DNA from 4 places in the Pseudoalteromonas sp. APC 3893 genome. Region 4 is predicted to be linked to each of the others. Evidence: predicted binding sites of a transcription regulator. Region 4 holds the regulator's gene; each other region holds the start of a gene.
The links. The regulator sigma-54, encoded in region 4, starts transcription at its own class of promoters, with help from an activator protein. The targets are predictions, from matches to a motif close to GTTGGCACGNNNNTNGNNT.
Positions count from the first base shown of each region.

Region 1: the regulator sigma-54 is predicted to act here: its motif matches at 3,727-3,745, upstream of QMA12_RS08190 (EF-hand domain-containing protein).
Region 2: the regulator sigma-54 is predicted to act here: its motif matches at 2,246-2,264, upstream of QMA12_RS04340 (formate/nitrite transporter family protein).
Region 3: the regulator sigma-54 is predicted to act here: its motif matches at 1,792-1,810, upstream of QMA12_RS19155 (EF-hand domain-containing protein).

Region 1 covers NZ_JASDCD010000004.1:168,376-173,965, reverse strand. The annotation lists gene QMA12_RS08210 (DUF1543 domain-containing protein) at 1-50, opposite strand, end outside; gene QMA12_RS08205 (sigma 54-interacting transcriptional regulator) at 59-1,408, opposite strand; gene QMA12_RS08200 (hypothetical protein) at 1,413-1,961, opposite strand; gene QMA12_RS08195 (HAMP domain-containing sensor histidine kinase) at 1,963-3,420, opposite strand; gene QMA12_RS08190 (EF-hand domain-containing protein) at 3,782-4,009, shown strand; gene QMA12_RS08185 (hypothetical protein) at 4,020-4,247, shown strand; gene QMA12_RS08180 (EF-hand domain-containing protein) at 4,369-4,605, shown strand; gene QMA12_RS08175 (EF-hand domain-containing protein) at 4,637-4,846, shown strand; gene QMA12_RS08170 (methyl-accepting chemotaxis protein) at 4,907-5,590, opposite strand, start outside.
Region 2 covers NZ_JASDCD010000002.1:47,843-53,432, reverse strand. The annotation lists gene QMA12_RS04345 (protein kinase) at 1-1,233, opposite strand, end outside; gene QMA12_RS04340 (formate/nitrite transporter family protein) at 1,240-2,085, opposite strand; gene QMA12_RS04335 (nitrate regulatory protein) at 2,570-3,841, shown strand; gene QMA12_RS04330 (hypothetical protein) at 3,960-4,409, shown strand; gene icd (NADP-dependent isocitrate dehydrogenase) at 4,411-5,590, opposite strand, start outside.
Region 3 covers NZ_JASDCD010000025.1:15,423-21,012, forward strand. The annotation lists gene QMA12_RS19140 (TonB-dependent siderophore receptor) at 1-784, shown strand, start outside; gene QMA12_RS19145 (EF-hand domain-containing protein) at 875-1,090, opposite strand; gene QMA12_RS19150 (calmodulin) at 1,159-1,371, opposite strand; gene QMA12_RS19155 (EF-hand domain-containing protein) at 1,503-1,715, opposite strand; gene QMA12_RS19160 (OsmC family protein) at 2,200-2,664, opposite strand; gene QMA12_RS19165 (GNAT family N-acetyltransferase) at 2,678-3,097, opposite strand; partial or broken gene QMA12_RS19170 (DUF998 domain-containing protein) at 3,138-3,710, opposite strand; gene QMA12_RS19175 (calmodulin) at 4,128-4,340, opposite strand; gene QMA12_RS19180 (calmodulin) at 4,462-4,680, opposite strand; gene QMA12_RS19185 (calmodulin) at 4,748-4,960, opposite strand; gene QMA12_RS19190 (flagellar brake protein) at 5,422-5,590, opposite strand, start outside.
Region 4 covers NZ_JASDCD010000011.1:133,705-139,294, forward strand. The annotation lists gene QMA12_RS13650 (HPr family phosphocarrier protein) at 1-72, opposite strand, end outside; gene rapZ (RNase adapter RapZ) at 93-935, opposite strand; gene ptsN (PTS IIA-like nitrogen regulatory protein PtsN) at 956-1,408, opposite strand; gene hpf (ribosome hibernation promoting factor) at 1,413-1,700, opposite strand; gene QMA12_RS13670 (RNA polymerase factor sigma-54) at 1,731-3,227, opposite strand; gene lptB (LPS export ABC transporter ATP-binding protein) at 3,296-4,021, opposite strand; gene lptA (lipopolysaccharide transport periplasmic protein LptA) at 4,018-4,545, opposite strand; gene lptC (LPS export ABC transporter periplasmic protein LptC) at 4,535-5,089, opposite strand; gene kdsC (3-deoxy-manno-octulosonate-8-phosphatase KdsC) at 5,086-5,590, opposite strand, start outside.

The DNA of each region.
Region 1 (5,590 bases), on a different contig from region 4:
ATATGGCAACCCTGAATTCTGCCACCCAAATACACCATAAATAACTGCATTCTTACCCCTACAAAATATTATCAACATCAATGTTGTGTTTCTTTATTAGCTTATAAAAATCAGAGCGATTTCGTTTTGCAAGCTTGGCTCCTTCTGCCACATTACCGCCCGCCATTTTTAACGTATTTATAACGTAATCACGTTCAAACTCTTTTTTAGCGTCGTTTAGAGAAAGCGGCTCGACATTGGTTTCATTACTGTTCAGCGCACTTTCAACCAGATGTACTGAAATCACTTCACTAGGTGAAAGAGCCACTACTTGCTCAACCACATTTTGCAATTGGCGAATATTACCCGGCCAATCGTAGCGGACTAATGCATGCATGGCGTCAGTAGCAAACCGCTTTTGTGTTTGCCCCATACGTTTTGCAATCATGGCACTAAAGTGTTGCGCTAGTAAGCTAATATCTTCACGGCGCTCTTTTAGCGCTGGTAGTTTAAGGTTCACAACATTTAAACGGTAGTATAAATCTTCCCTAAACTGCTGGTTTGTAATCGCATCAGGTAAATTTTTATGTGTTGCAGAAACAATTCGCACATCAATCGGTATTTCTTCTTGAAAACCCACTGGGCGGATAATTTTTTCTTGTAATACACGTAATAACTTAACTTGTAAGTTTAATGGCATATCACCTATTTCATCTAAAAATAACGTGCCTCCTTGCGCTTGTTGAAAAAGCCCTTGATGATCTTTTACAGCCCCTGTGAACGCACCTTTTTTATGACCAAACAGCTCTGATTCAAGTAACTCCCCTGGCACTGCGCCGCAGTTAATGGCTACAAATGGCCCTTCACTAACATGGCTATGTTGATGAATAGCATTAGCAAGTAGCTCTTTACCTGTCCCGCTAGCACCGGAAATAAGTACATTAACCTGCGTTGGACCTAGTAACTTTACTTGCTCAAGTAAATGCAGCATCGCGCCGCTACGAGTTACAATGGCGCTGCTTGAAGCTTGGTCTTCACCATTTAACCCATGAATTTCAATAGCTTTTGCAAGACTGTCAAATAACTCGTCTTTATCAACGGGCTTGGTAATAAATGCAAAAATACCTTGCTTCGTGGCCTCTACCGCATCGGGGATTGAGCCATGGGCTGTCATCATAATAACGGGTAAAGCAGGATAGCGGCTTTGCAGCTGACGATGAAGTGCCATACCATCCATTTCGTCCATGCGTAAGTCGGTAATAACGGCATCAAACACATGGCTTTTAAGTAATTGCAGCGCCGCCATACCACTTTCACAGGTTGTGACTTGATAACCTTTAGATTCAATACGAATAGACAGTAATTTAAGTAAGCTGGCATCATCATCAACTAATAGAACGCGGGCATTTTGAGGTGATTGAGTCGACATAATGTTACTGCTCCTTGGTTTCTTCGCGTAACAGCAGTTGCTGTTCAATTGCAGCTAATGACGATAAGGTTTCTTGCATTTTATCGCTCAACGCCTGTTGTTGTTTTTTCGCATTAATTTGCTGTTTAATTTGCTGCTTCTGCAACCACCAATATTGTTTAATATCATCGGGCCAATAATAAGCTTGATCAAGCTTTAATAGCTTAGTTAACACTTCTTCAGGGGCCAGGGTATTATTTTTACAGCTAAAATTAAAAAATTGCTGAATATCTTTCGCACCTACAAACTCCTTGTTATCTGTTGCAACATTAAAACCTCCACACGCTTTTGCATGCCAACCTATTAGAACATCAGCGGGCGGATAGAAAGGGTCCGTTTTTGGTCTCGGCTTTGGGTTTGGTAATGCATCGCTTGATTGCGTATGGGCCATAGCCTCAGGTTTAGGTTTAGTTTCAGTTACTTCTTGCTGTACAGTTTCATCTGTTAACTCACAGCCTGTCAGGCCAATACTGGTGATGCAAACCAATAAGATGGTCTTAAAGTGCACGCCCATGTTAGCTAACTCCTTTGGTTTTATTTATTGGTATTTGAATAATAAAACGACACCCGCTTGGTTCGTTATGCTCTACTTTTAAAGTGCCCAGTAATTGCTCTACTGATTCTTTGACAATGGTTAGGCCTAAACCACTCCCTTGAACCGTGGTATCTTTGGCGTTTTTTCCTTGGTAGAAAGCACTAAAAATTTGTACTTTGTCTTGCTCTTGAATACCACAACCTTGGTCGCTCACTACCATTACTAATTTACCTTCTGATTGAGATAATCCAATATTGACACAGCCACCACTATCGGAGAACTTTAAGCCATTGGAAATTAATTGTATCAATATCATTTCTATTAGCTCAGCAGCCACCGCAATGGGTTGAGCAGGTAAACTTGATTGCCAGCTCAATGTTTGTTCGCGTGCTAATAAGCGGTGCTCAAAATGGCTATTAATTTTATTAATTAGATGAGAAAACTCAATTTCATTGATACTGTCTTTGCTGGTACGAATTGCGTTATAGCTTAATAAGCTATCGATCATAGTGCGTAAACGCAGCATACTTTGTGTTATTAATTCAAGTACGGCTTGCTGTTCCTTGTTGATAGGCCCAACAATCTCGTCGCTTAGCAAATCAGTGCCTTCGACCATAGAGGCAAGTGGTGTTTTAAGTTCATGGGTTACATGACGTAAAAAAGTGTCTTTTTGCTGTTCAAGCATATGCAGTTGCGCTTGTACCCATTGTAATTTATTTCCTAACTCAACAAGCTCTGCTGAGCCTTGCACCGCAATTTTTTGCTGCCAATGCCCTTGCCCTAGTTTATCAATAACTGATGTCAGGCCTTTTAAGCGACCACTTATACGCCATAAAAAGCCGCCACTCACTAACAAGGTTAACGGTATAAGTGCCACTAACCAGTTAATAAATGAGTTTTGTAGTACCTTTAGTTGCTGTTGATTATCTGTTATTTTTTTTTCGTTTTGGTCGCGTAGCCATAATGTTTGCTGTGCGACAAGTTCGCTCACTGGTATGAATAATTGAGCATCTTGTAAGTTTTCAGTTACCAACTTTTGGTGAGCTGTGGTGAGTTCATCATACAATTTTTGCCATTGCTGCTTATAGTTTTCCCTTGCGCTTAAAAATATTAATTCATCGACACTTTGTAACGACGATTGCCACTTATCAATTATTAACTCATCTAATGAAGCACTTTTAAGCACCCAGTTTTGGCGGGTAGCACGTTCTAGGCTATTAAGATCTTGTTTCAGATTATTAAAGGATTTAGATATTTGGTAGTTATCACTCACTATTTGCTGGGTTACAGCAAGTTGCTTATTAAGTGCATTCAAAAATACGATAACAACTAACGATAAAGGAAGGAGCGAAAGTAACGTACTAAATAAAAATTGCCCTATCAAGTTTGGCCGCCACGCTAAAATTGCTTTATATTTTTGTGCAAACGAGGCTGGCATATTTACTCCTAAACTCTAATCTCATCATTATTAACTAGCCTACTTATACACTAGCTGAATCAATATACCCAAGCCATGACAACCTGTCAGTTGTATTTGACTTGACTATAGACATATTGAATAAAACCGATACAGCACTGCAGTATAAGCAATGCCGCTAGATTGAGACAAGCTAATATATTGTTTTTTCAATAAAAGTTCTACTTACCTTTACTCCTGTTGCAAAAAAGACACACAACTAAGTAGATTTTTCTTACCTATTTACAGTCAAACCAACTAAACCTCTGATTTTAATAGGTTATCAATTTTGGCACTGATCTTGTTATGTATTAATCAGAGATATTATTAATAAGGAAATCAAATGAAAGTAATTACATCACTAGGAATATATTTAAGTGCATTAATTAGCTGCAATGTATTTGCATTAGACGCACAGGCCACATTTGCAGAGCTAGATAAGGATAGCAATGGCACATTAAGCGAAAGTGAAGCCTCTGAAGACGCTGTGTTACATGAAAGCTTTGAGCAAATAGATAAAGACCAAAATGGTCAGATTTCGTTTGCCGAATTTAAGCAATTTCTTCAATAAGGAGAGTTTTATGAAACAATTACTTGCTGCTTTTTCGTTGCTTCTTTTGGCCAATAGTGCTTCGGTTTTAGCATCTCAATTAAACGTGAGATTTGCTCAACTTGATACTGACTCCGATGGTGTAATTTCATTACTTGAAGCTAAACAAAATGATGATTTATTTAAACAATTTAGTGATCTTGATGAAAACCAAGATGAAGTACTTTCTGAAAAAGAGTTTACTCAGTTCAAAATTTAAACCGCATTAAAGTATTTGCCATAATCCCGGAGGGAGTGTGTAAATGGATTTATTGTTGGGACTTAAATTATGGCAAATGCTTTACTCTTATTGCTTTACAGCTCAATTAAAGGAATTAATTATGAAAAACATAATGGTTTTTTGTAGCTTGCTAGTAGGGTTCAGCTTCAACGCTTTGGCACTTGACGTGAAGCAAAGGTTTGATCACTTAGATAAAAATAAGGATGGCTTTTTAACACATGCAGAGCTAGAACCTCAGCCACAACTACTTAACAGCTACTCTAATTGGGATAAAGATCGCGATAACCGAATTTCCTTACTTGAGTTTAAACAATTTTTAACTAACAACTTATATTAACCGTATGAATAAACTTAAATAGACTCTTTTAATGGCATTACTCACAACCAGTTGTGGCAGTTTTGCAACAAGTAACCGCATAGCCGAACAATTCAAAGCATTGGACAGAAATGATGATGGCTTATTAACTCGTTCAGAGTCAGCCAAAGACCCAGCCCTGTGGTCACGCTTTAAAAACTACGACTCAGATAAAGACAACCGACTTTCACTAGCTGAGTTTACTGTTTATCTTAATCAATGACCCTTTCATTCAAAACCAAGATAACCCACAAAGTAAAAAGCTCTGTGGGTTAATCTGTCTTTAACTTAATTTAAAGTATTCCACCTGCTCTAATACAGACTGACTTTGCTGTGCAGTTTTAGTACTTGTTTCTGCTGTTTGCTGAGATATCTCTGCGGTTTGCTCTGTCAAAGTATGAATAGTATGCATATTCTGACTAATATCAGCAGCCACCGCAGATTGCTCTTCTGCAGCAGTAGCAATTTGTTGTGTTTGATCATTTACTTGGTTAATCATCTCCATGATTTCTTTAAGCAAACTATTACTTTCATCCATTTTATCTTCGGCTTGTGCCGCAACACGTGTACTATCAGCCATCATAGTAACTGCATTTTGACTGGCTGAACGTAACTGTCCGAGCATAGTTTCGATTTCATTAACTGAGCTGTGAGAGCGCTGTGCTAAAGTTCGTACTTCATCGGCCACGACTGCAAATCCGCGCCCTTGCTCACCAGCTCTAGCCGCTTCGATGGCTGCATTTAAAGCAAGCAAATTAGTTTGCTCTGAAATATTACGTATTACATCCAAAATAGTTTCAATTTTGCTGGATTCACTTTGTAGTTTATCAACCACTTCTGACGTGTCATTTAAGGTGCCAAGTAAATGGCTTACCGCTTCTTTCGTTTGTTCTGATGCCTCTAAGCCACTGCTAGCAAGTTTCATCATGCCATCAGAAGCCGTTGCAGACTCAGCCGTATTAACCGC
Region 2 (5,590 bases), on a different contig from region 4:
TAAATCAATAATTTTTACCGTGCCATTATTGTCTACCATTATATTTTCAGGGCGTAGATCTTGGTGCAAAATATCGCTTCGGTGTAAAGCCATCAGCCCTTTCGCCACTTGTTCAATGATAGCTCGTATGTCTATGATGCTAGGCTGTGGATGATCAACAAGCCACTGTGCTAAGGTTTGCCCTTGAATATATTCACTTACAGTGTACCAATAGCTGCGCTCCCGTGATATGCGAGGAATCGAAATGACATGAGGACTACTCACTCTTTTTGCGACCCACTCTTCGAGCATTAAACGCTCTAGGTATTCATGGTCATAGGATAAATCAATTGAAGGGGTTTTTATTATCAATTGTTGAGCGCTCGTTAAATCCGCAGCTAGATATACATGGCTGCGACTTGAACGATGAATAGAACGAAGTATTTTATAACCATCAAATTCATCGTTACTTGATAACATAGGTGGTAATGGAAGAGGCTCATCAAATAGACAATGCTGGTTTTTATCATCTACATGATCAACCACCACAATTTGCACCGTGAGGTTATCATCACTACCAGCATTAAGTGCTGTTTCAACAAACGCCTCAGCGCAAGCATCTAAGTCATGCAAATATTCGGCGTATATTTCCTGCATCAGGATTGGAGTTAAATAATCACTGACTCCATCCGTCATCAAAAAAAACACGTCATTTTGTACAAGCTCTACACTGTCGTGATCTAAGTGCAAATGGCCTGCGGCACCAAGTGCACGACTTAAATAGCTGGTATCGCTTCCCTGATACCAGCGGTGATCACGAGTCAACTGCGATACATTACCCTCTCTAAGGTGATAGATACGGCTATCGCCAATATGCAAAATATGGGCATGTTGTTTTTTGAATATCACCGCTGAAAAAGTGCAAACATAGCCTTTTTCAACATCAAACCGATAAGGACCTTGCTGATTTTGCGCATACAGCCATGCATTCGTACTGGTCAAAACTTGTTGCGCCGCATGGCTAACCGACCACGCATCACTGGTACAATAATAATCAGATAGAAAACTTTTTATTGCTGTTTCACTCGCAACTTGGCTGACTTGTGAGCTGCTTACTCCGTCGCTTAATGCAACAACAGCTCCTTTGAGTTCAAGTTCAGGACTATTTGGCACAAAAGCGCCGTAGCAATCTTGATTAATATCTTTGCTACCGGCGCTTGAGTGTTGCCCTATCCGTAGGCTTAGCTGTGTCACTATGCGTTAACCCGTAACAGGTTTACTAATAGGCTCTTGCGTATTTAAAGAGCGCTTTGGTGCAGTTTTATAATGCGTGGTATATAAAGTTAACCCAGTAAATGCCAACCCGCCCACTAAATTACCTAGTGCAGTTGGTATTTCATTCCATACTAAATAGTCCATTACTGAGAAATCGCCACCCATCATAAGTGCAAACGGAAATAAAAACATATTCACAACAGAGTGCTCAAAACCCATAAAAAAGAACAACATCACTGGCATCCACATCGCAATCACTTTGCCACTAACATGTGTTGAAATCATCGCACCGACAACACCGAGAGAGACCATCCAATTACATAACATGCCGCGAATAAAAATAGTTAGCCAACCAGCAGTACCATATTCCGCATACCCTAACGTACGTGCTTCACCGATGTGGCCAACCTTTGCTGCGATTGCTCCGCCATCAGTATTAAAACCATAGGTAAATATAAACGCCATCATAAATGCAACAGTTAATGCGCCTAAGAAGTTACCTGCGAATACTTTACCCCAGTGCGGTAGAATTTGTGACCACGTGACTCCAGGACGCTTGGCAAGCCATGCTAAAGGGGTTAATACAAATACCCCTGTTAATAAATCGAACCCCATCAAGTACAACATGATAAATCCAACAGGAAATAACACTGATCCTAATAAATGAGATCCAGTTGCCACTGCTACACTCACCGCAAATACTGCGGCTAATGCTAAAATAGCGCCCGCCATAAACGCACGTATTAGTGTATCGCGAGTCGACATATAGATTTTTGACTCACCAGAGTCGACCATTTTTGTAACAAATTCTGTGGGTATTAAATAAGCCATAGTATTCACCTTCGTTGTTATTGATTAATTACCACTGTGCGTTGCTATATTTCAGGCAAAAAAAAACGCCTACTACTTGCTTATTGAGCAAATAAGTAGACGTCTTCGTCTTAACTAAAACACACTGTGAGGGCACACAACCCGATTGACTTTATTACTAAAGCAACAACAGTGCCAATATAACCATCTGTTTAAAAGTCACTTTTAAACAGATGGTTATACACTTTTAATCAGAATAAACGGTGAATTCATTTGCGCCAACATAGTGCGAATTTCCATTTTACGCACCAAAAAGATCAGATAAAGTGAGTGTTTTATATTACTAAGTGCCAAAAGTTGCTTAGTTAAAATAAACTATATACTTTTTAATTCTCGTTATTTCATAACCTTAAAAAGCGATGCTTTATTCTGACCTAATATTTTTGCTGACTGGAACAAGGGTTGCACTATTATTAACAATAATAATATAAACATATTAAATTTTATGCCCAGAGTCAGCCCTCTCACAGAACAATTTTTACTTGCAGCAAAACATGAAGAAATTAATGCGCTACAGCACTTAGCCATAAGTTGTAAAACATTAATAACTCTAGGCCACTTTATTCATCAACTTCAAAAAGAACGTGGTATCAGTAATATTTTTATTGCTTCAGGTTGTGAGCGTTTTGTGCAACAACGTCGTGAACAAATTGCGCAGAGTATTGAATCCGAGCAACAACTTTATACTGAGTTAAAGCAACATTACTTAAATTCAAAACACAGCATAGGTAATACACGTTTATTTAATCGAATAACTTTTAGCTTACAATGCCTTGCACGATTACCCATTTTACGAGAACAAATTCGCAATCAAAAAGTAACGGCAGAGCATGCCAGCCAAGCTTTTTCACAACATATTAGTTCATTATTAAATATTCTATTAGAAGCCGCTGATGGCGCAAGTGATCCACTGATCACCCGACTTTTAATTGCACTATTTAATTTTGTGCAAGCAAAAGAACATGCCGGACAAGAGCGTGCTTGCGGTGCTATCGGTTTTGCATCTGGTGCATTTAGCACACAGCGCAAAGACCAGCTAGCTCACTTACAAAATACACAGCAAGACAATTTTATTATATTTTTAAAATATGCCGGTAATGATTTAACTACAGCGTACGCACAACTAACTGAAGACGAAGCAAGCGTTCAACTACAAAGGCTGCGCAATTTAATACAAGAGTTACCGCAAGGTAGTTCACAGCTCAACGAAATAAGCGAAGTCTGGTACGACATCACAACCACACGTATTGATCATATGCATAGAATCGAGAAGTTAATCGCAGAGCAACTAACAACTAGCGCCGAGAAACAGATTCATATTGCTAAACGTCAATTACATGAACACAAAAATCATATAAAAGCACTGAGTGACATTCCTTTAGATGGGTCAGGTTCGAGCGTTGATTACACCTCTAATAATAGCAACTTAGCGCAGCATCGACTCACAAGCAACCGCACTTTTTACGATTTAATCATGGAACAAAGTGAACACCTAAAACAGATGAACGATGCCTTGCAAGATGCCAAACAAGTAATAAGTGAACAAAAAACATTAAATAGAGCAAAGTTAATCTTGATCCAACATCTAGATATCACTGAAGAGCAAGCCCACAAACGTTTGCAGAAACAAGCAATGGACCAACAATGTTCTCTGTTTGAGGTCGCAAAACACGTGCTCAAAGCCATGAATAAAGACCAACACATTATAAGCTCTTAAATATTGATAAAATCAATATCAGTTATTGAAAACAACAATTTCATAAATAGTACTCTTAGCGCTAGAGTGAAGTCATACAAATGATTCACTCACACTATAACTAAGAGATATTATTATGATGCAAACTACAGAACGTTTCACCCAACAAGACGGCTTATTCATCGATGGTAATCTTCATGCATTTATTGAACAGCAACTTTGCCAAAAAACAAGGTTAACGAGCGAAGAGATTTATCAAGCCTTAGCAACATTGGTGGATGAATTTGGCTGCCAGTGCCGTAAAAACAAACATGAAAATGATGCAGCTTTAGATGCCCAAACTTTGCTTCACGCGTATCAAGTTGAGCACGCGCACCCACATTGTCATGCAGATGCTCAAACTACAACGGCCGTTTTAGATGAGTTTTGTTGTCAAGTGCCTGCAATTATTGTTGTAGCTCTAATGGATACACTCAGTGCCACGCCAAGCAATGAGCATGACGCTAAAGTTATTTATCAACGTGCTGCTAAACTTACTAATCGCCCTTGCATGTACCGCGAAAGTTTTACCAATAGTAACGCAGCTTAAATTATGACTGCTTTACACGCTCGATGATCTTCATTGCAAATTCACTGCAGCTGAGGATCGTCGCGCTATGCGATTTTGTATCAAGATCAAATGTTATTTCATTCGCATCTAATGTAGCGGCAAGTGCATTTTCTATCGCTTGTGCAGCATCATGCCAATTCATAAACCGCAACATCATCACCGCACTTAAAATACTACTACTAGGGTTTGCAGTATCAGTGCCAGCAATTCGTTCAAATGGCCCATGTGTGGGTTCAAAAAACGCAACGTCATTATTTAAATTTGCCGCTGGCATAATACCGATGCCGCCCACTTGTGCAGTCAGCATATCCGCTAAGTAATCCCCATTTTGATTTGTCGTTACAACTACATCAAATTGCTCGGGGGTCATTAATGCTTGTTGTAACATATTATCTGCTATCACTTCTTTAATAATAAGTGGGGCTCGCTGAACACGCTCTATAATAAGCCAACGACCATTTTCATGCTCCTTCGCACCAAATTCTCGTTTAGCTAAATCAAACCCCCAACGTTTAAATGCACCTTCTGTAAACTTTAATACATTGCCTTTATGAACCACGGTAAGTGAATCACTTTGCTGTTCAAGTGAATACTCAAGAGCATAACGCATTAATCGCTCAGCGCCTTCTTTAGAAATATTCTTTATCCCTATTGCACATTGCTGATCAAAACGTAATCGTGTCACGCCCATCTCTTGAGATAAAAAATCCAACATTTTTTCGGCTTCAACACTACCTGCTTGCCATTCAATACCAGAGTAAATATCCTCAGAGCTATCTCTAATAACAACAATCTTGGTTTTTTCAGGATATTTTAACGGTGAAGGCAGTGCACTATAGCCTTTGATTGGCCGCATATTAACAAATAAGTCCATTTCCTGGCGTAGCGCTACATTAAGTGAGCGAAAACCTCCGCCTAAGGGAGTAGTCAGCGGGCCTTTAATCGCGATTTTAAATTGCCTTACCGCGTGAATTGTCTCTTGTGGGAACCAATCACCGTCGTATAACTTTGCAGCTTTTTCACCATTAAACACTTCAAGCCAGTAAATTTTTTTAGTACTGCCATAACAATGAGCTATTGCATTATCAACAATCTGGCGTACTAAGGGGGAGATATCTGCGCCAACACCATCACCATCAATAAAAGCAATAATGGGCTTA
Region 3 (5,590 bases), on a different contig from region 4:
GTGGCAAACCGATCAAGATAACTTTGGCAGCAAACATGATTATGAATTAGATAACGAGCTAACCAATTATTTAGGTGCTACTTTTAGTTTGGCAGATAATTGGGCACTTTATGCTAATTACACTGACATATTTACCCCGCAAAGTCGGGTCGACAAACATGGTAATTACCTTGATCCCATTCAAGGTCAAAACTATGAGGTTGGTATCAAAGCCTCATTGATAGACGAGCGTTTAGATATCGCATTATCAGGATTTGAAATTCATCAAGACAATGTAGGTGAATACACCGGTGAAACTATTCCTGATACTCTTCAAGCAATTTACCAACCTATCGATGGTACAGTCACCCAAGGTTTTGAGTTTGAACTTAATGGCGCCTTGAATGACGAGTGGGATGGCTACTTTGGTTACACTTACAGCGAAGGTGAAACGCCTGAAGGTGATATTCTCAATACCACCAACCCAAAAAACCAATTTAAGTTATTCACGACTTACAAATTAAACAACATTGTAGAAGGTTTGAAAATTGGTGCGGGTTATCGTTGGCAAAGCCGTAGTTATGACGAGGTAAAAAACCCTGTATACGGTCAAGTTGAAGTGGAGCAATCAAGTTATGGAGTTGCAAGCCTTATGAGCAGTTATCAAATTAACTCGCAAATGTCCGTTAGTGTAAACATCGATAATTTATTTGATAAAATTTACTACAACCAAATCGGATTTTATAATCAATACCGTTATGGCAGCCCACGTAAGTTTTCACTGCAATTTAATTATAATCTGTAAACATAAAAAACAGCTTTACCTATTTTATAAGGTAAAGCTGCTTTAACGTTTATGAAGTGAAATTACCGTATTTTCTATTACCAAACAGTACTACTGTACTTTAGAAAACTCTTCTTTTGAAAGCTCACCATTTTGGTCTGTATCTAACGCTGAGAAAATCTCAACAAGCTGCGCATTCACTGAGGCTTCTTTTTGGCTAATTACGCCATCGCCATCAGTATCGAATGTATCAAAGCTTACGGCAGCAAAAGCAGCAGATGAAGAAGCAAGGGCGATAATAGCAAGTGTTGTATTAATATGTTTCATAATTTGTATCCTAATAAAATAAGGGTAAGAAATCCTTTTCAGAGATCCATTATGCGATAAAATTCACATTAAGCTTCTGAAAACTCTTGTTTTGAAAGCTCACCATTGCCATCAGTATCAAGCTCTGAAAATTGACTCATCAACTTTGCATCCACCGACGCTTCGCTTTGACTAATTACACCATTACCATCAACGTCTAGGGTGTCGAAATCTGTTGCAGCAAACGCTGCTGATGAAGATGCAAGCGCAATAAGTGCTAATGTTTTATTTAATGTTTTCATATTTATATTCCTTCACTGTTTTATAAAAAATGGCTTGAATCCTTGCTATCCTTTGTCATAGGCTCCTTGCCTATTTAGGTTGTCTTGGGCAACTCAGAATTTACTCGCAAAAAACGTTCGGTTTGCAACCATTAAGCTTTAGCAAACTCTTCTTTCGAAAGCTCACCGTTGCCGTCTGTATCCAGCTCTGTAAACTTACTCATTAATGCAGCATCAACTGATGCTTCGCTTTGGCTTATTGCGCCATTACCATCTACGTCAAGCGTATCGAAGTCTGTAGCAGCAAATGCCGCTGATGAAGAAGCTAGTGCGATAAGTGCTAAGGTTTTATTTAATGTGTTCATAATCAATCTTCCTTCAAAGTTTATGTACGATGCGATTAAAAGCTTAACCACGTTTTCGTTTCGTTCGAGTTAAGTATTACAACTTCAATGCCAAGATTAACAAACCCTTTTAAAACATGATGTTAAGGTGAAAAACAGCAATAATAACGACTACTCACTAAAAAATGTGTTGCTGTTTAGCAACACCTCTTCCCCAACAAAAATAAAAGCATTTATTTTCAACTGGTTAGATTTAATAAAAAAGACACAATATTAAAGAAGGGATAATTAAAACGGTTTTATTAACTAAAATAGAGGTAAACACTTGCTGAACAGCATTTTTTGAGGAAGTTTATTAAATTAATTTAACCTTTTAACGCATTGATTAAATTGAACTATTAAATTTATTTTTATAAAACCTATGAATTAATTCGTCGTATTTGTATAAATCGTAAGGTTTGTTGCAAATAAGCGAAAGCAGTGATTTAAATCACTGCGTTTTATTTTACAAAACAACTTCTGTAGTTACTTTGGTCTTTACCGAGTTTGCGATAAAACAAAGCTCATGTGCCTGGTGATGCATTTTTTCAAGCTGCTCAGCTGTTGCTTGCTCGCCAGAGAACTTAACGCACGGTTTTAACACAACCTCAGTCATGGCCATACGGTTATCATCCCCTTTTTCCATTACTCCAATAGCGTTATCGGTATAACTCTCAACCACAAACCGCTTTTTTGCAGCGATTGATAAAAAGAACAACATATGACAACTCGAAAGTGAGGCTACAAAAGCTTCTTCGGGGTCAACATTTTCAGCAACTGAGTAAGGTAATGGCACGATATGTGGCGATGACGAGGCTTCAACGTTAGCTCCACCATCAAACTGCCACTGATGGCCTCGGCTATATTTATTATCTATAAACGATTCATTAACACCGCGTGACCAAGTCACTTTTGCACTATATTCAGACATAAGAACTCCCGCCTTATATAAATTTACACATCCCGCAGCCTAATGCTGCATTAGGTCTGTCACGGTAATTATAACGATTATAAAAACTCTCCCTACCTTTAACTGAAAACAAACCTACCGTTGCACCTTTTTTTGCCGCGCCCGCTAAGTACCCTTCTATATTATCCATAATTAATGTACCTATACCTTGTCCCTGTAAGTCAGGACTGACAACCACATCTTGAACATAAAAAAATAAGCCTCCATCACCAATTACGCGACCCATACCAATCAGTCGCTGTTTTTGACGGATCACAACATGAAATAGTGAGTTATGTAAACTAACACTTGCCATCTGTTCATCTAACTCACCCCATCCTACTTTTTCCCTCAAAAAAATATATTCTTCAAGGGTCGGGGCGTTAAACTCCACTATCAATTTATCGTCTAGCATAAAATATGGCTCCTGCACTCATACACTAAAACCGGTAAGCTTAAATAGTTAAAGAAAAAGCGCTTAGCCAAATCAACTGCACACCATATGCTAACCTTTGATAAGCCCCTGCATTTGTGCGCTGTTTAAATGCTTTAGTTAGTCTGAAAGGTGACGCAAACAAAGCAGGCTAAAAACACTGTAAAGCTAATGGATAAGTAATCACTTATCGCGATTAAAATTAGCGCGATCAATAATGACAATAGCATAACTAACCCTGCTAAATAATGGATTTTGCAAGTTACAGTAGGTGATTCAGTATAAGGGTTTGCATCCATTGGGAAATACCCAGCGCCCAAGTTCCTTTAACAAGGACAACAGAAAGCCAGCCCACTAAAACAACTAATATAGGTGCATTTTCAAGATTAATTACATACCAACCAAAAGCGCAAAAAAGTATGCCTAAAGGGTAGTTGTTTATAAGGGGAGATAATTTTTCTGTCGCACTTCCTGCTGCGCCAAGCTCGCTGCAAAACTGTTTTTTATGACTATAATTAGGGTAGCGTTTAGCGACTGTAAAAACACCAATTACAATCCAAACACTTGCGATAATTGCAGTATATACCCAAGCCACCTCAAAATGCGAGTTTCAGTTGGAATTAAAAGCGATTTAGGCAAGGCATTGATTGCAAATAATGGTTGTTCCCTTGTTAAAATCAATAACGCAGTATAAATCGCTTTTAAACCAACCCTTTGGGCGCTTCACAGGGACTTACTCCCATCGTTGTTACTTCTTAAAAGGGATGACCATTCTTGCAAAGTAACGCCTTGATATTAAGCCCCTGTGAAACGCTGAATTCTGCATCTTGAGGTGGCTTGGGTATAAGCTAAAAGTTCAAACATAATTTACTGCCATGTGCAGTCAAACTACCATGATAATAAACTCGTTCAGTGACCTTGTATACTTTGCGTATTAAATATGAAAAAAGCAGCCTGGGGTTGGCTGCTTTAATTTAGGGTAAAATCCATTTCGAGTAAGCACAGGCTAAATTTATGCGTTATCAAACTCTTGTTTTGATAACTCACCGTTGCCATCGGTATCAAGCTCAGCAAATGTTGCTGAGGTAATGCCACCCATTGATGCTTCTTGCTGGCTAAGTGCACCACTGCCATCAATATCCAGCTCATCAAAATCTACAGCTGCAAAAGCCGCAGATGAAGATGCTAGTGCAATAAGTGCTAATGTTTTGTTTAATGTATTCATAATATAATCCTTCAATGTACTATCAAAAAAATGCGTAAATTTAGTATCACCATCCTTGTTATCCTTTGTCATGAGTTCCTTGCCCACTTAGGTTGTCTTTGGCAACTCAGGATAAACTCAGTTATGCTCTTGAATACTCTTCTTTTGATAACTCACCATTTTGGTCAGCATCACGCTGTGCAAATTGATTAAATAACTCAGCATCTTCTTTGGCTTCAACCAAACTAATCGCACCATCATCATTTACATCTAGGGTGTTAAAATCTAATGCCTCAAATGCAAATACAGATGATGAACAAGTTATCGCTATAAGTGCTATTGCTTTGCTAAATGAACTCATTACTAAGCTCCTTTCATTGCCGTTTTAAATATTTAAGAAATCCTTTTCAACATTCCATGCAAAAGAATTAAGCTTTTGAGTACTCTTCTTTTGATAGTTCGCCATTTTGGTCAGTATCAAGCTCTGCGAACTTGCTTAGTAACTCAGTATCTACTGACGCTTCACTTTGGCTGATTGCGCCACTGCCGTCGATATCCAACGTATCAAAGTCTGTCCCTGCGAATGCCGCTGATGATGAAGCTAATGCGATTAGTGCTAATGTTTTATTTAACGTGTTCATAATTATATTCCTTCAAGTTATGGCTGCGATTAACTCGCGTTTCGTTTGTTGTAATATAACTATTACAACTTCAATGCCAACATTGAAAAAACAATTAATATCAAGTAATTAAGATTAATATTTGATTATTTCGTCATTTTTGGTAGGTATTTTTGTTGCCTTTTTGCAACAGCAACAACAAGAAAAATTAAATTCAATTTAAAATCAAACGCTTAGAATGTTATGGGATGATACAAAATCTACGTCTATGATTTTTTAAAGTCGAAAGAGGATTGTTAAATATACGAATGAAGCATAAAAAAATAAATTAATCGATATTATTAAATATCAAACAGGAACTATAACTACCTGATAATTAATATCTAATTTATTATATAGCGATAATAAAGGGGAAAGTTAAATGCCTAATTTCAAGATATTCACCCTCTTGTTGCAAAATAGCGAATATCAACAAAGACATTTTAAACCAAAGGTTCTAACACGGAGAGATCGATAAAGTGATCTTTCATAAATTTTTTCATTTCATCTTCACTTGCATGTAACTGCACACCAAACTGCACCTGAGTCGCCAAACTACGAACACTGCATATTTGCCCACTAAACTCTTTCATCCCCTTATTCTCTTTATCA
Region 4 (5,590 bases):
AGCTAAAACGCTGGCAGCTCGTGCATGTAATCCTAATTTATTTTTGATTAAAAAAGTGTCTTCTAAATGCATATCAAAGCCTATAGCAGATATTATTCTTGTTCACGATGACGAATTTTTACATTGCTATGACTCATTGCAAAACTTTCACCTATAGTTTGCGCTAAGTAGACAGAGCGGTGTTGCCCGCCGGTACAACCAATGGCAATAGTTAGATAGCTGCGGTTATTACGCTCTAAATGAGGTAGCCAGGTTTGTACAAAAGTTTGAATTTGCCATGTAAATTTTTGCACAATGCTATGGCTAGCTAAATAATCTTTGACTGGTTGATCTAGGCCTGTAAGTGGCTTTAGCTCTGGCTCCCAGTGTGGATTTGGTAAAAATCGGGCATCAAATACATAATCAGCTTCTTTAGGGATACCGTGCTTAAAACCAAAAGATTCAAAAGTGATAATTAACTTTTTATCTTTTTTACCTAAAATCTTCTCACGAATTGATTCTGCTAATTGGTGAACGCTCAACTCTGTTGTATCAAGAATAAAATCAGCACGAGTGATCAATACATCAAGCAATACTTTTTCTTGTTTGATAGCCAAATCAAGGGGCAGAGAATCTAACGATAAAGGGTGCAAACGGCGAGTTTCAGAAAAGCGTTTGATCAGCGTTTGGTCGTCACTGTCTAAATAAAATAAAGTTGGGTTTGCAAAGCCAGGTAAATACTCAAGAATGTCATTAAACTCTTCTTGTTCTTTTGGCAGATTGCGCACATCAATACTAACTGCTGTTTTATCATAGTTATCAGAAACGCTTCGTACGAGTGAAGGCAGCAAGTTCACAGGAATATTATCAACACAATAATAACCGAGATCTTCTAATACGCGAAGGGCAACAGATTTACCAGAACCCGAGCGCCCACTGATGATAATTAACTCCATGTAATGACTCCTTCACTTTCTTATGACTGCTCGACAATAACTTGGTATAAGTCGTGGTCTGATTTAGCGCTACGTAATTGTTTACAAAAATCTTTATCGTTAAGTTTATCAGCAATTGTGGCCAAGGTCTTTAAATGAAGTTGACTCTCACCATCAGGTACGACGAGTGCCACAAATATATCAACAGGACGATTATCAATCGCATCAAAATTAATGGGCGTTTCACTCACTAGTATCAGTGCTAATGGTGTATCAACACCCGTTATTCTACCGTGAGGAATAGCAATTCCACGGCCAATACCTGTGCTTCCTAGTTTCTCTCGATTAAGTAACGAGTTAAGAATTTCTTGTTCTGAAAGGTGAGGGAGTTGTTCATGAGCCAACTGGCTAATAAATTCTAAAATTCGTTTTTTGCTATTAAAAAGGACCGCAGCTTTACTGCAGTCCTTACAAGTAAGTGAACTTAGTTTCATAATATTAGTGTCGAGCGTGCTTCTCTTTGTGTTTGATAACTTGACGATCTAGTTTATCTATTAGGGCGTCAATCGCAGCGTACATGTCTTGGTGTTCTGTTGAAGCAAATAAATCAGCACCACTGAGGTGTATTGTGGCTTCTGCTTTTTGGCTTAGCTTTTCTACGTCTAAAATGACGTGCACGTTGTTTATATGATCAAAGTGCCTTTCAAGCTTTGCAAACTTATTGTGTACATAGTCTCTAAGTGAATCGGTAATTTCTACGTGACGACCAGTTAAATTCAGTTGCATAAGCATTTTCCTTCTTTGTTTTTTTACGCCTTAAATCAAGCTCTTTCTTTGATTTGACGGTGGAATAGCCAGTGACTCGCGATATTTTGCGATTGTACGTCTAGCTACTTTGATACCTTGCTCTGCCAATATATCTGCAATTTTGCTATCACTCAATGGTTTCGCTGAGTTTTCTGCGCTAATTAATTTTTTTATTAATGCACGGATCGCTGTAGACGAACATTCCCCACCGTTTTCAGTGCTTACATGACTTGAGAAAAAATATTTTAACTCAAAAATTCCTCTTGGGGTGTGCATGTACTTTTGCGTGGTAACCCGTGAGATGGTTGATTCATGCATCTCGACCATTTCAGCAACATCGTTTAATACCATAGGGCGCATTGCTTCGGGACCATGTTCAAAAAATCCCTGCTGCTGTTTAACGATGCAGTTGGTTACTTTGAGTAATGTGTCATTACGGCTTTCTAAACTTTTTATAAACCATTTTGCTTCTTGCAAGTGTGAACGAATAAACTGGCTGTCGCTACTCGATTTAACCGAGCGAGACATAGCCGCATATTGGCTGTTTACTCTAATTTTAGGCATGCTATCGGGATTTAACTCAACAATCCAACGGCCTTTAATTTTCTTTACTGAGACATCTGGAATAACGTATTCAGATTCTTCACGTACGATGCTATCCGCAGGCTTTGGGTTTAGACTGTGGATGAGTGTCATCACTTCTTTAAGCTCATCTTCCTTAAGCTTAGTCTTTTTCATCAAAGTTCGGTAGTCGCGGCTGGCTAATAAATCGATATGTTCAGTTAAAATCATTTTTGTTTCGCTAATCCAAGGAGTTGCGGGGTCAAATTGATTTAGTTGAATACATAAACATTCTTGCAAGCTACGTGCGCCAATACCAATTGGGTCAAACAACTGAATACGTTTTAGAACCGCCTGAACTTCATCAAGCTCAATTTCTTCTTCGTTATTATCTTTATTTAGGCTTTCAGCAATGTCTTCACAGCTTAAGGTTAAAATACCTGAATCGTCGATAGCTTCGACAATGGCAATCGCAATCGCCTCGTCGGTCGGACTAAATGGGGTTAGCTGTAACTGCCACATAATATATTCATGCAAGGTTTCGGTTGAAGCCCCTTGATAAATAGATTCATCTTCAGGCATCGGGCCTGATGAGCTGGCAGGAGCGGCGCTCATGTACTCATCCCAGGTCACATCCATAGCCATATCGTCACTTACTGTGTCTTTATTAAGTGCTTCACTGCTTTCTTGTTCGTATTCGCTTGGTGTCTCATCGGCAGAAGCACTTACTGTGACGTCTTCGGTATCTTGTTTTTGTTCATTTTTGCCAGCCGTTTCGTCACCAAACTCTTGCTCTTCGACTTCAAGCAGTGGGTTACTGTCGAGTGCTTCTTGAATTTCTTGCTGGAGATCCAATGTACTTAACTGCAATAAGCGAATTGCTTGTTGCAGTTGTGGAGTCATTGTAAGTTGCTGGCCCATGCGCAGCTGGAGTGATTGCCTCATTTATCTCTAACAATCCTTTTATTGTGTTGTCATAATTTAGTTTAGCAGATAGTTAGCTGAGCGTTGCTTTATAGCCTAAATTGCTCACCCAGATATACATCGCGAACTGTTTGGTTGGCAAGTACATGCTCAGGAGTTCCTGACGCAATTAACTCCCCATGAGAAACTATGTAGGCTTTTTCACAAACATCAAGGGTTTCTCTTACATTATGGTCGGTTATTAGTACACCGATGCCACGGTTTTTAAGGTGCTCGATAATCTTCTTTATATCTAACACTGAAATGGGATCAACACCAGCAAAAGGCTCATCTAACAGAATAAATTTAGGATTTGCGGCTAAAGCACGCGCAATTTCAACACGGCGGCGTTCACCACCTGACAATGCCATGCCTTGACTATCACGAATGTGTTGAATGCTAAATTCATCAAGTAGGCTATCCAAAGCTTCTTCACGGGCTGTTTTGTTTAGTTCTTTACGGGTTTCTAAAATCGCCATGAGGTTTTGGTAAACGGTCAGCTTACGGAAAATAGACGACTCTTGTGGTAAGTAGCCAATACCCAGGCGAGCACGGCTGTGCATGGGCAATAATGTAATATCGTTATCATCAATACTAATTTTACCTTTATCGCTCGGCACTAAGCCAACAATCATATAAAAAGTGGTGGTTTTACCTGCGCCATTAGGGCCTAGCAGACCAACAATACTCCCAGCACTAACTTCTAAGCCAACACTTTTTACAACTTGGCGGCCCTTGTAGCTTTTTGCTAAAAACTCGGCTTTTAATGTACTCATGGCTGGCCTTTTGATTTTTTGCTATCGACAGGTACTAAAATTGTATGCACGCGGTCATTTGAGTTTTCGCCTCTTTCAGCACTTATTAGTTGCTGTTCCATATCGTAGGTGATGCTTTTAGCGTTAATTTTTTGCCCTGCTTGGGTTACTTTCGCGTTGCCAATTAAAGTTAGCAGGCGCTTTGCTACATCGTAACGAACTTCCTCAGCACTGGCGCTCATTAGGGTGCCATCGGCTTGTTTTTCTTCAAAGTATGCAGGTTTGCCAGTGGCCACGAGTAACTGTTTGTTATCGCCTAAGTCTTCACGTTTATGTACTTCAAGGCGATCAGCTTTAATACGGCGGTTACCGTGAATAATTTCAACGTTTTTTTCAAAAATACCGACATTAGATTTCAGCTGAGCTTGTTGTTTATCCGCGCTGATTGAGACCTGATCGGCCGGTGGCATTGTATCTTGGGCAAGGCTCGAAAATGCAATGAGTAAGCTTGGAATGATAAATATGTTGGCTAGTTTATTGGTCATAATATATGGTTCGCGTATGGTTAATTAGTTCTATTACTTCGGCTTTTAAGTCGGCTTGTAATCCGCGCCCAGTAATTTTTAAATTAGGGCCGACCAACTCAACAGGTTGCTCTGAACTCATTGTTTGAAGTTCAATATCAACTTGGATGTTATCGGCATTAATGTGATCTATCATGGCATTGCTTGTGAGATTTTTCGCCGTCACATTGCCTTCTAAAACCAGCTGGTTATTTTCATACAATGTGGCTTCTGCTGCATTAATTTGCCACATTTGTTCTTGATTATATAAAGTGAAAATAGGTTCTTCAAAGTACGTGAATCCTAACTGCTGATATAGTTCCATTTTAGCAGCAGTAACTTTGTGGCTTATTTTACCTTGCTCATCAAAGGCTGTTTGTTTTAATGCCACTGCTGTGTAGTCTGGCTTGGCAATAACATCTTCTTCAACGAGCTGTTGTGTGTTTGTTTGGTTAAAGTATGGATACCAAAGCCAAACCATACAGCCAATAAATAATACGCTTAAAACTAAACGCGCACTATTCATGAGCTGGTGCCTTCGCTGGTTAGCGATTTTTTGTTTTCAAGCATTAATAAATCAGTGAGCTCTCGTACAGCGCCAAACCCACCCGGTAGCATAGTGGTATAATGCGATACGCGTTTGATTAACGGGTGTGCATCGTTCACTGCTACTGCAAAGCCAACTTGCTCCATGACTGGGAGATCTGGGCCATCATCACCAATATAGGCGATTTGCTCATCGGTTACGTTCAGCTTATCTTTAAGTTCTTGATAGGCTTGTAGCTTATTTTCTTGGCCTTGATAAATATGTTGCACTGTTAGGCTAGTCATCCGCTGCTGAACTATCTGTGAATGACGCCCTGTGATCACAGCCACTTCAAAACCACCGTTGATAAGCGCTTTAATGCCAAAGCCGTCTTTGGTATTAAATGCTTTTAATTCTTCGCCTTGGTTACCTAAGTAAATTCGACCATCAGAAAATACGCCGTCAATATCACAGATCAGCAGTTTAACTTTTTTAGCGCGG